Regions from separate parts of the Rhodococcus triatomae genome, predicted to be linked through region 2. Evidence: predicted binding sites of a transcription regulator. Region 2 holds the regulator's gene; the other holds the start of a gene.

Region 1 (5,156 bases), 730 kb from region 2:
CACCTATTCGTTCCTGCAGGGCGACGCCCCCGACACCGTCAATCCGAGTCTGTGGCGTCAGTCCAAACTCTGCGCGATCGAGGGCCTCTTCGAGGTCGTGCCGGGTATCTATCAGGTGCGCGGCATGGACCTGTCCAACACATCGTTCATCGAGGGTGACGACGGCGTCGTGGTCATCGACACCTTGCTGACCGAGGAGACCGGTCGGGCGGCTCTCGAGCTCTATCGCGAGCATCGTGGCGATCGTCCGGTGAAGGCGATCATCTACACGCATTCACATGCCGATCACTTCGGCGGTGTCCGCGGCTTCGTGAGTGAGGAAGAGGTCAACGCGGGCAACGTCAAAATCTTTGCTCCGGAGGGGTTCATGGAGCATGCGATCTCGGAGAATGTGTACGCCGGGACCGCGATGAATCGTCGTGCCGGGTACATGTTCGGTGCGGCGCTCGCACGGGGTCCGGAGGGGCAGGTCGGTGCCGGACTCGGGCAGACGCTGTCGACCGGCACCGTGACCCTGCTGCCACCGACCGACATCATCACCACGACCGGACACGAGGAAGTCGTCGACGGTGTCCGTCTGGTGTTCCAGATGGCCCCGGACACCGAGGCGCCGTCGGAGATGTTGATCTATCTGCCCGACTTCAAATCGTTGTGTGCCGCCGAGGATGCCACGCACACCCTGCACAACCTGCTGACCTTGCGGGGAGCGGTCGTGCGAGATCCGCACGGGTGGGCCAAGTACCTCACCGAGACCATCGATCTGTTCGGTGCCGAGGTGGAATCTGTCTTCGCGTCGCATCATTGGCCGGTGTGGGACAACGAACGGGTCGTCGATTTCCTCACGAAGCAGCGCGACCTGTATGCCTACGTCCACGATCAGACGCTGCGGATGCTGAACAAGGGCCTCACCGGACCGGAGATCGCCGAGGCCATCGAGTTGCCGCCGGCGTTGGAGAACGCCTGGAGCACACATGGTTACTACGGATCGGTCAACCACGACGTGAAGGCGATCTACCAGCGCTACATCGGGTGGTTCGACGGCAACCCGGCAAGTTTGTGGGAGCACACGCCCGTCGAACAGTCCAAGCGCTATGTCGAATTCATGGGTGGTGCCGATGCGGTGGTGTCCAAGGCCCGCGAGTATTTCGACGCCGGCGACTACCGATGGGTCGCCCAGGTCGTCAATCACGTGGTCTTCGCACAGCCCGACCATGCCGACGCCAAGGCGTTGCTGGCCGATACGTACGAGCAGCTCGGTTACGGTGCGGAGAACGGGACGTGGCGTGACTTCTATCTGTCGGGTGCCACGGAATTGCGCGAGGGCAACTTCGGTACGCCGACGGAGACCAACGCACCTGACATCATCGCCCAGTTGTCCCCGTCGATGCTGTTCGACGCCATCGCCATCCAGATCAACGGGCCCAAGGCGTGGGATGAGAAACTGTCGATCGACGTGGTGCTCACCGACCTCGACGAGCGCTACCGCCTGCAGCTGGCCAATGGCGCGCTGACCTACAGCACCTATCCGAAGCGTGATGACGCCGACGTGACACTCACGACCACCAGAACGGCGCTGCCCGCGCTCGCCGGTGGTGCGCTCACCGCCGATGGTCTCGCGCAAGCCGGTATCGAGGTCAGCGGCGACGCATCGGTCCTCAGCCGACTCGGTGCACTTCTGGATCCCGGCGACAAGGAGTTCGCCATCGTCACCCCCGACTGATCCGTTCGCCGGGTCTCTGGGTGGGCGACACCCAGGGACCCGGCAAGCCGCGGGCGGTCGGGGTGACGGTGGTGGCCAGGCAGTGCTCGGTGGCGTAGTCGAGGATCGCGCAGATTCGCCAGATGCCGCCGTTGGTGTTCCGAATTCGGAGAAGGCATTCTGCTGCAACCTATTTCGTTCCGTCGGTGGATCATGAAACACCTGGCGTCGCAGCGTGGCTCACGACGGCGATCGTGCGATGCCCCCACGCCGGTCACTCGGCGGCATACTTCGCCGCGATCGGCTCGACCCGGTCAACCAACGCCGCGCCGTTCTGCCGCATCCGCAACTGCACCGTCCCGGCATCTCTCCGGCCGGCACCGCCGGCACCTTCTCCTCGAACGCGCCATGTGTTCGGCCTTCTGACCGTGCCCCGAATCCTGAACTCCGAGACCCTGCCAAGGATCTTGACGCAGGAGAGAGGCCTTGTTTCGAACACCCGTTCGAGGTAATGTTCGTGTATGGGGTATCAGGGGGATCGTTTTCGGGAGCGGATCACTCGTGAGTTGTTGTGTGACGCTGTCGCGTTGAGCGCGAGGATCGCGGTGTGGGAGGCGCAGCGGGTGGCTGTGGTCGCCGAGGTGGAACGCCGGTGTACGCGGGAGGATCATGGTTTCGCGTCGACGAAGGGGTGGTTGTCGTCGGTGACGGTGGTGTCGCCGGGTGCGGCGGGGCGGATCGTGGAACTCGGTGCCGGGTTGGCCGAGCATCCCGCGGTAGCGGAGGCGTTCGATGCGGGGCGGATCGCGTTCGAGCATGCGTTGCTGATCGTCCGGTTCTGCACGAAGCCCCCGAAAGGCATGCCCGCCGAGGCTCTACCGGGGTGTGTCGCTGCTTTGCTGGCGGCGGCGGACGGGCCGTTGGCGCGTACCGACGGAGTCCGCACGGCGATTGCGAAGTTGGAGGCGATCTTCGAATCCGATGACCAGCCCGCCAGTGAGGACACCGACCGTAACGAGCTGTACGTGTCCAAGACCCTGAATGGTCGGGTCGCGATTCGTGGTGACGTGGACGCGGTGACCGGGGAGATGCTGCTGACCGCCCTGTCGAAATACTCGGCCCCACAGCCCGCATCTGAGGGAACGCCGGATGCTCGTGCGCCGCGGCAGCGCCGCGCGGACGGACTCACCCAGTTGTTGTCGATGCTGCTTGCGTTCGGCGATCTGGGCGTCGAGGGCGGTGAGCGTCCGCACCTGTCGGTACACGTACATGCGCGGGATCTGGGTCAGGACCGGCGGGAAGAGTATGCCCGCAGAACACAGCCGGCCGACAACACAGACACACACCCCGCCGATCCTGGTGATCCCGCTGATGTCGCTGACCTCTCCGATCTTGCCGAGGTGCGGGGTATCGCGTGGTCGCCGTGGATGGGGCCACTGACCATCAACACCGCACGCCTCCTCGGCTGCGACGCGAACGTCACCGCGATCATCCTCGATGAGCACGGTGCCCCGTTGAGTGTGGGACGCACCCACCGCACTATCACCAGGGCCCAACGCACAGCGCTCGCCGCCCGCGACGGTGGCTGCGCGTTCCCGGGCTGCGGAGCCACCGCCGCCTGGTGCGAGGGCCACCACATCAGGCATTGGGCGGACGGCGGACCCACCGACCTCGACAACCTCGTGTTGCTCTGCGGCACCCACCACCGGCTACTGCACACCACGGACTGGGAAGTGACGATCGGTAGGAACCGGCACCCGGTGTTCACCCCACCGGCATCGGTGGATACCGCCCGGCAGCCGATTCGTCCCCGTCGCCGACGGCGCCCATTTGCGCGGAGTTCGCGGAGTGGAGGCGTTCGCAGCGGATCCGAGCCGGCTGTCTAGCCGGTCGGGGTGTACCGAGAACTTTCCGCGCGTTGATCGCGTGAGCGCAGACGTGTGATCGTGGCGACGACCTTCTCGGGGTCACGGGCAGCAAGGAGGGGGAGTCGGACGTCCGGAGCCGAAATCCGCTGCTGGGCGAAGAGGACGGCCTTGATCGCAGTGGGATTGGGATGCGACATGAGCGCGGCCGTCGGTGCCGCCAGCTCGTTTCCCAGTGCTCTCGCCCGCGTCAGGTCTCCACGGCGCCAATGTCCGAGCAACTCGACGAACTCGGGCGCGCAGACGTTCGCCGCTGCGGCTATCGCGCCCGCTGCACCCATCGCCAGCAACGGTGGGACCAGCACATCGTCCCCCGCCAGAATCGAGAACGAGGCGTGTGGAGTGGGATGTGACGCCAGCAGTTGCACCGTGTCCGCATCCAGGGAGCCGACCGCCTGCTTGATCCCGACGATCCGTGGATGTTCCGCGAGACGCACGATGGATTCCCAACCGAGGTGCTGCCCGGTACGGTACGGCACGTTGTAGACGATCACGGGCAGCGGGCTGCGGTCCGCAACGTATTCGAAGTGCGCGACCACGCCGGCTTCCGTCGGACGCGTGTAGTAGGGAACCACCACCAGGGCAGCCGCGACAGCGGATTCCTCGTCCACGTCGCGGGCCAGGTCGTCGAGGGCGCGCACGGTGCCGACCGTGTCCGGCGAACCGGCACCGACCACCAAGGGGACGCGGCGTTCGTGGCACACCCCACCGCAGATGCGCAGGACGTCTCGCCGTTCCCGTGCGCTCAGAGTGGCTGTCTCGGCGGTAGTTCCCAGGGCAACGATCCCGGCAGCTCCCTCGTCGATCACCGTGTGTGCGAGGTGCTCCAGGTCCGAGGCGGCAACATCGCCACCTTCCGCGAACGGGGTGACGAGAGGAACGAAGATTCCGGACGGACGAAAGGCGGCGGGGTCAAAGGCCATGGCCTCAGTGTCGACGTACTAATCATCAAGTTCCAGTTACTATTTGTGCCACTATAAGTAAGCTGAACTGATGCTCGACGTTCGCAAGCTCACGCTGCTCAGGGAACTCGCCCGGAGGGGCACCATTGCGGCGGTTGCCGAGGCCCTGGCATACACGCCTTCCGCGGTGTCGCAACAACTCTCCGCCCTCGAACGAGAGGTCGGGCGCGACCTGTTGACCCGCACCGGGCGCCGGGTGCGCCTCACCCCGGTCGGCGAGGTTCTCGTCGAGCATGCGGAGGTGATTCTCGCCGATCTGGAACGGGCCGAGGCCGCTCTCGTCGCCGGCGAGACGGGCCTGTCGGGGTCGGTTCGGCTGGGAGCCTTTCCCACGGCCCTGCGGACCGTCGTCGTCCCGGCGCTGCGGGAACTCGGTCGGACGCACCAGGATATGGACGTGACGGTCACGGAGGTCGACCCCGCTGGTGTCCCCGACCTCCTTCGAGGGCGGCAGCTGGACCTCGCGCTGGTCCACGAGTACGACAACGTGCCGTCCCAGCTGGGTCCGGGCATCGAGGTCGAGCCGGTTCTGGACGAGTTCGTGTACCTGGCTGCTAGGCCGATGTCCGA
Region 2 (5,156 bases):
GACACCCTGGGAACGTTGCCCGCGTCGGTGACCCGAGAAGTGGCCGGACAGAAGATCACCGGCTATCCGGCGCTCGCTCCGGAACCTGCCGGGGTGGCAGTGCGGGTACTCGCCGGCGAGGCGCAGGCTCGGGCGTCGACCCGCGCGGGCCTGCGGGAACTACTCCTGCTCGAAGTCCCGACGAACGTCAAGACGGTCGCGTCCGGGCTGACCACCGCGCAGCGTCTGGCGCTCGGTCAGAGCCCGGACGGGAGTCTCGACGACCTGGTACTCGACTGCAGGCGGGCGGCGGCCGCGGAGATCGTCGCCGAGCACCGCGGTCCCGTACGTTCACCCGAGGAGTTCGCGCCCCTCGTGGCCGCGGCCCGGACGGATCTCGCCCGGCGAGTCGCCGCCGCGCTGCGGGCGCTGGCCCCGGCTCTCGAGACCGACCGCCGGCTTCAGCAGTTGCTGGGCGGCATGTCCGGCGACGCCGTCGACGATGTGCGCGAACAACGCGAATCGCTGCTGTTTCCCGGATTCGTCACTGCTGTCGGCACGGCACGCCTGAAGGACCTGCCGCGCTATCTGGCCGCGGCGGTGGCTCGGCTCGAGGCGTTGCCGGGCAGCGCCGGACGCGACCGACAGGGGATGGACGCGCTGGACCGGGTGTATGCCGCGTTCGAGCAGGCGACGGCGTCGCTCGCACCGGAACGCAGGGAGAGCGCGGCGACCGACGCCATCCTGTGGATGATCGAGGAACTTCGGGTCAGCCTGTTCGCACAGTCCCTCGGGACAGCAGGCCCGATCTCGGAGAAGCGCGTGCTGGCCGCGATCGCGAAACTCTGAACGGCGTCGTCAGTGGGCCGCTTCGGCGGATTCGGGCGTCGCCTCGGGAGTGGCTCGGTGCGAGCGCAATTCCTCGATTTCACGTTCGAAGTCGTCGGCGGAGCTGAACGACCGGTACACGGACGCAAATCGGAGGTAGGCCACTTCGTCGAGGTCACGCAGCGGACCCAGGATCGCCAGACCCACTTCGTTACTCGGAATTTCGGCAGAGCCGGATGCGCGCACGGCATCTTCGACTTTCTGAGCGAGGAGGTCGAGAGCGTCGTTGTCGACCTGCCGACCCTGGCAGGCACGGCGCACGCCACGCTTGACCTTCTCCCGGCTGAACGGCTCGGTGACTCCGCTGCGCTTGACGACCGACAGCACCGCGGTTTCGACCGTGCTGAACCGGCGACCGCACTCGGGGCAGGACCGGCGCCGACGAATTGCCTGCCCGTCGTCCACCTCGCGAGAATCGACCACGCGCGAATCCGGGTGTCGGCAGTACGGGCAATGCATCGTCTGTCCTTCGTCGAGGCCGTCGTGGCCGCAACCCCCGGCTCCGTCCGAGAGCGAACCGGCGAGGACTGATTCACATCGCGGACGCACCGAACCGACGCGACCACTCGAGGTGGTATGGCTGACAGTCGTCGAGCCTACCTGCCCCTTCGATCCCGGTCTCATTCAGCGCACGTCAACGATTGGGCGCCGGCACCAGCAACTCCGCGCCGGGAGCGGGAGCACCGACGGGCAACGCATTGAGATCGCGGATCTGCCGCACCGCACGATCGACCGGGACGCCGGGCACCGCCCGCGCCGCCACCTCCGCCAGCGACTCTCCGGCCGCCACCTCGACCGACACCGTCCCGGCGGGCGTTCCCGGCCCTCCCGGCGCCACCGGGACCGCGGGGTTCGCCACCACACCCGCGATGCCGACCAGACCGAGCACGACGAGCGCCGTGGCCGCCGCACCCGCGAAGAAGGTGCGCCACCCGATGTCCGCGATTTCCCCGTGCGGGGCGTCGGACACCCACCTGGCGTGCCCGTATTGCACCCGGCCGGTGGCGGGGCGAGACCTGTCGCGGCCCGCCCGCGCCGGACGAGTCCCACTCCGGTGTAGAGCCTCTCTCCGCTGCAGAACTGCGTTGCTCATGGCTTACCTCCGCTGCCGGCGGTCCGCACCTTCTCGCTCGGGCCGCTCACGAATCGAACACGCGTTCGTGGAACGCATGTTCGATTTCTACCACGGTCGACCGACAATGTCGCGCATTCCGAGCGATTTCCTCGCTCACCCGTTCGAAGGAATGAGGTCCCTCACAGGGCTCGGACGGTCCGGCACGGATTCCCCACCGCGAGCACCCGGTCCGGAACATCCCTGGTCACGACGCTTCCGGCACCCACCACGGCGTCGTCCCCGATGCTCACGCCCGGACAGACGATCACGCCCGCGCCCAGCCACACGTTGTTCCCGATCGTCACGGGTGCCGCACTCTCCCATCGCGTCCGCCGCGCCTCGTGATCGTCGATCGGGTGCAACGCGGTGAGAAGTTGCACGCGCGGCCCGATCGACACGTCGTCACCGATGACGATCGGGGCACAGTCCAACAGGATCGCGTCGTAGTTGAGAAAGGTATTCGCTCCGATGCGAATGTTGCCGCCGTAATCGCACGCGAAGCGCGGCATGATCCACGAGTCGGCACCGAGCGCGCCGAGCAGCCGCTCGAGAACAGCGCGCCTGCGCTCGTCCTCGTCCGCAGCGGCCCCGTTGAACTCGTCGAGGAGGCGTCGACAGGCACGCCGCTCGGACACCAGTTCGACATCGTCGTCGCGATAGAGCTCGCCGGCCAGCATGCGCGCCTTGTGAGAGAGCGGTTCCGGAGATTCGTCCATGCGCCGACAGTACCCACGGGACGGTGCGCGGTCGGGTCGTCGAAGCATCCCCGCCACGCGACACGACGGTCGAACAAGTGTTTGATACTGCGAAGGAATCCGGCTACATTCATGTCATATCGACACTCGAATCCTATTCTCTCCCACGAGTCACGCCGGCGGGAGGGACGACACGGAGGCTTCCACCATGAAGGACGACAGCTCGAGCGGCCGCCCCACCACGGCGACGCTCACCGAACGGCAGCGGCGCGTCCTCGAAGTCATCCGTGAGTCGGTACAGGAGCGCGGCTATCCGCCGAGCATCAGGGAGATCGGGGACGCCGTCGGATTGACCTCGACTTCGTCTGTGGCGCACCAGCTCCGGACGCTCGAACGCAAGGGATTCCTCCGCCGCGACCCCAATCGCCCCCGAGCCGTCGATGTGCGTGGCCTCGACGACACCACCGATCGCGCCCCACAGCGGCCGGCGGCAGGTACCGCTGCCGATCTCTCCGGCACCCACCCCGAACCGACCTTCGTGCCGGTCCTCGGTCGGATCGCCGCGGGTGGGCCGATTCTCGCCGAGGAGTCCATCGAGGATGTCTTCCCCCTCCCACGCGAGTTGGTCGGGCAGGGTTCGCTGTTCCTGCTCCGGGTCGTCGGTGAATCGATGATCGACGCCGCGATCTGCGACGGCGACTGGGTGGTCGTGCGGCAGCAGAACGTCGCCGACAACGGGGACATCGTGGCCGCCATGATCGACGGTGAAGCCACCGTGAAGACCTTCAAGCGCTCGGGCAGGCAGGTCTGGCTCATGCCGCACAATCCGCACTTCGAGCCGATTCCCGGCAACGACGCGACCATTCTCGGCAAGGTCGTCACGGTGATGCGCAAGATCTGACGGCGGCCGGCATCCGGCAACGGGCCGCACGGACACGAACGAGGGGCACGGCGGTCGCCGTGCCCCTCGTTCGTCTGCCGGTCGTGCGGTGTTCGGAGATCGCGCGGTGTCAGAGATTCAGCCCGCGGCCGACGATCTCCTTCATGATCTCCGTGGTGCCCCCGTAGATCGTCTGCACTCGCGAGTCCATGTACGCCTTCGCGACGGGGTACTCCTTCATGTAGCCGTAGCCACCGTGCAGCTGCAGGCAGCGATCGATGAGCTCGACCTGCTTCTCCGTCGTCCACCACTTGGCCATCGCGGCTTCCTGGACGGTGAGCTTGCCCTCGTTGAGCAGCTCGATCGACTTGTCGACGAAGACGCGTGCGATCTCGGTCTCGGTGGCCAGTCCCGCCAGTTCGAACCGGGTGTTCTGGAACTTCCCGATGGACTTTCCGAATGCCTTGCGGTCTCGGCAGTACTGAATCGTCTGCTCGAGAACCGTCTCCATCGCGGCCACCGCGACGACGGCGATGGACAGGCGCTCCTGGGGGAGGTTCTTCATCAGGTAGAGGAAGCCCATGCCCTCCTGGCCGAGAAGATTGGCCGCGGGCACCCGCACGTCGGTGAAGCTGAGTTCGGCCGTGTCCTGGGCCTTCATCCCGATCTTGTCGAGATTGCGGCCCCGCTCGAAGCCCTCCATACCGCGCTCGACGACGAGGAGGCTGAATCCCTGGGCTCCCTTGTCGGGATCCGTCTGCGCGACGACGATCACCAGGTCCGCGTTGATGCCGTTGGTGATGAACGTCTTCGACCCGTTGAGGATCCAGTGATCCCCGTCCCGCACCGCGCGGGTCTTGATGCCCTGCAGGTCGGAACCGGTGCCGGGCTCGGTCATCGCGATGGCGGTGATGATCTCGCCGGACGCGAACCCGGGGAGCCAACGCTGCTTCTGCTCCTCGTTCGCGAGCTCGAGCAGATACGGGGCGACCACGTCGTTGTGGAGCGTGAATCCGATCCCGCTGTAGCCGCCGCGGGTGGTCTCCTCGGTGACGATCGCGTTGTAGCGGAAGTCGACGACTCCCCCGCCGCCGTACTCCTCGGGGACCGCGGTGCCGAGGAAGCCCTGCTTGCCGGCCTCGACCCACACGCTGCGGTCGACGATGTTCTGTTCTTCCCACTTCGCATGGTTCGGGGCGACATGCTGGTCCAGAAACTTGCGGTAGGACTCCCGGAACAGCTCGTGCTCCGGTTCGAACAGGGTGCGCTCCACGCCGACTCCTCTTTCGATAGCTGGATGTACCTGACTCGACGGTAAGCCCAGCGGCCGGTGTGGTGTATGACTCAGGCGATCAGGATTCGTGACCGCGAGCAGACTTGTTGCGCCATGCAGCGAGTTCTCGCAACGCCGGGTAGGCGACCAGGATGCCCACCGACCCCCACGCGATGCCCCCGAGCTCGACGGATCCGATCGTGAGGGTGAGGTCGCCGACGCCGGCGACGAGAGCCGCCGCGGCGACGGTGAGGTTCACCGGATCGGTGAAGTCGACCTTCGCGTCCGTCCAGATCCGTACCCCGAGGATGCCGATGAGTCCGTAGA

The links. Region 2 encodes LexA, which represses DNA repair genes until DNA is damaged. Its sites were predicted from a motif close to CGAACANNTGTTCG; they were not measured.
Region 1: G4H71_RS00610 (HNH endonuclease signature motif containing protein) is a predicted target of LexA. The motif match lies at 2,192-2,205, and genes of this name have one in related genera.

Annotation. Positions count from the first base shown of each region.
Region 1 covers NZ_CP048814.1:123,729-128,884, reverse strand. The annotation lists gene G4H71_RS00615 (alkyl/aryl-sulfatase) at 1-1,720, shown strand, start outside; gene G4H71_RS00610 (HNH endonuclease signature motif containing protein) at 2,221-3,585, shown strand; gene dapA (4-hydroxy-tetrahydrodipicolinate synthase) at 3,582-4,547, opposite strand; gene G4H71_RS00600 (LysR family transcriptional regulator) at 4,618-5,156, shown strand, end outside.
Region 2 covers NZ_CP048814.1:4,163,914-4,169,069, reverse strand. The annotation lists gene hrpA (ATP-dependent RNA helicase HrpA) at 1-828, shown strand, start outside; gene nrdR (transcriptional regulator NrdR) at 838-1,326, opposite strand; gene G4H71_RS19820 (hypothetical protein) at 1,502-1,960, opposite strand; gene G4H71_RS19815 (sugar O-acetyltransferase) at 2,122-2,697, opposite strand; gene lexA (transcriptional repressor LexA) at 2,885-3,577, shown strand; gene G4H71_RS19805 (acyl-CoA dehydrogenase family protein) at 3,687-4,829, opposite strand; gene G4H71_RS19800 (uracil-xanthine permease family protein) at 4,909-5,156, opposite strand, start outside.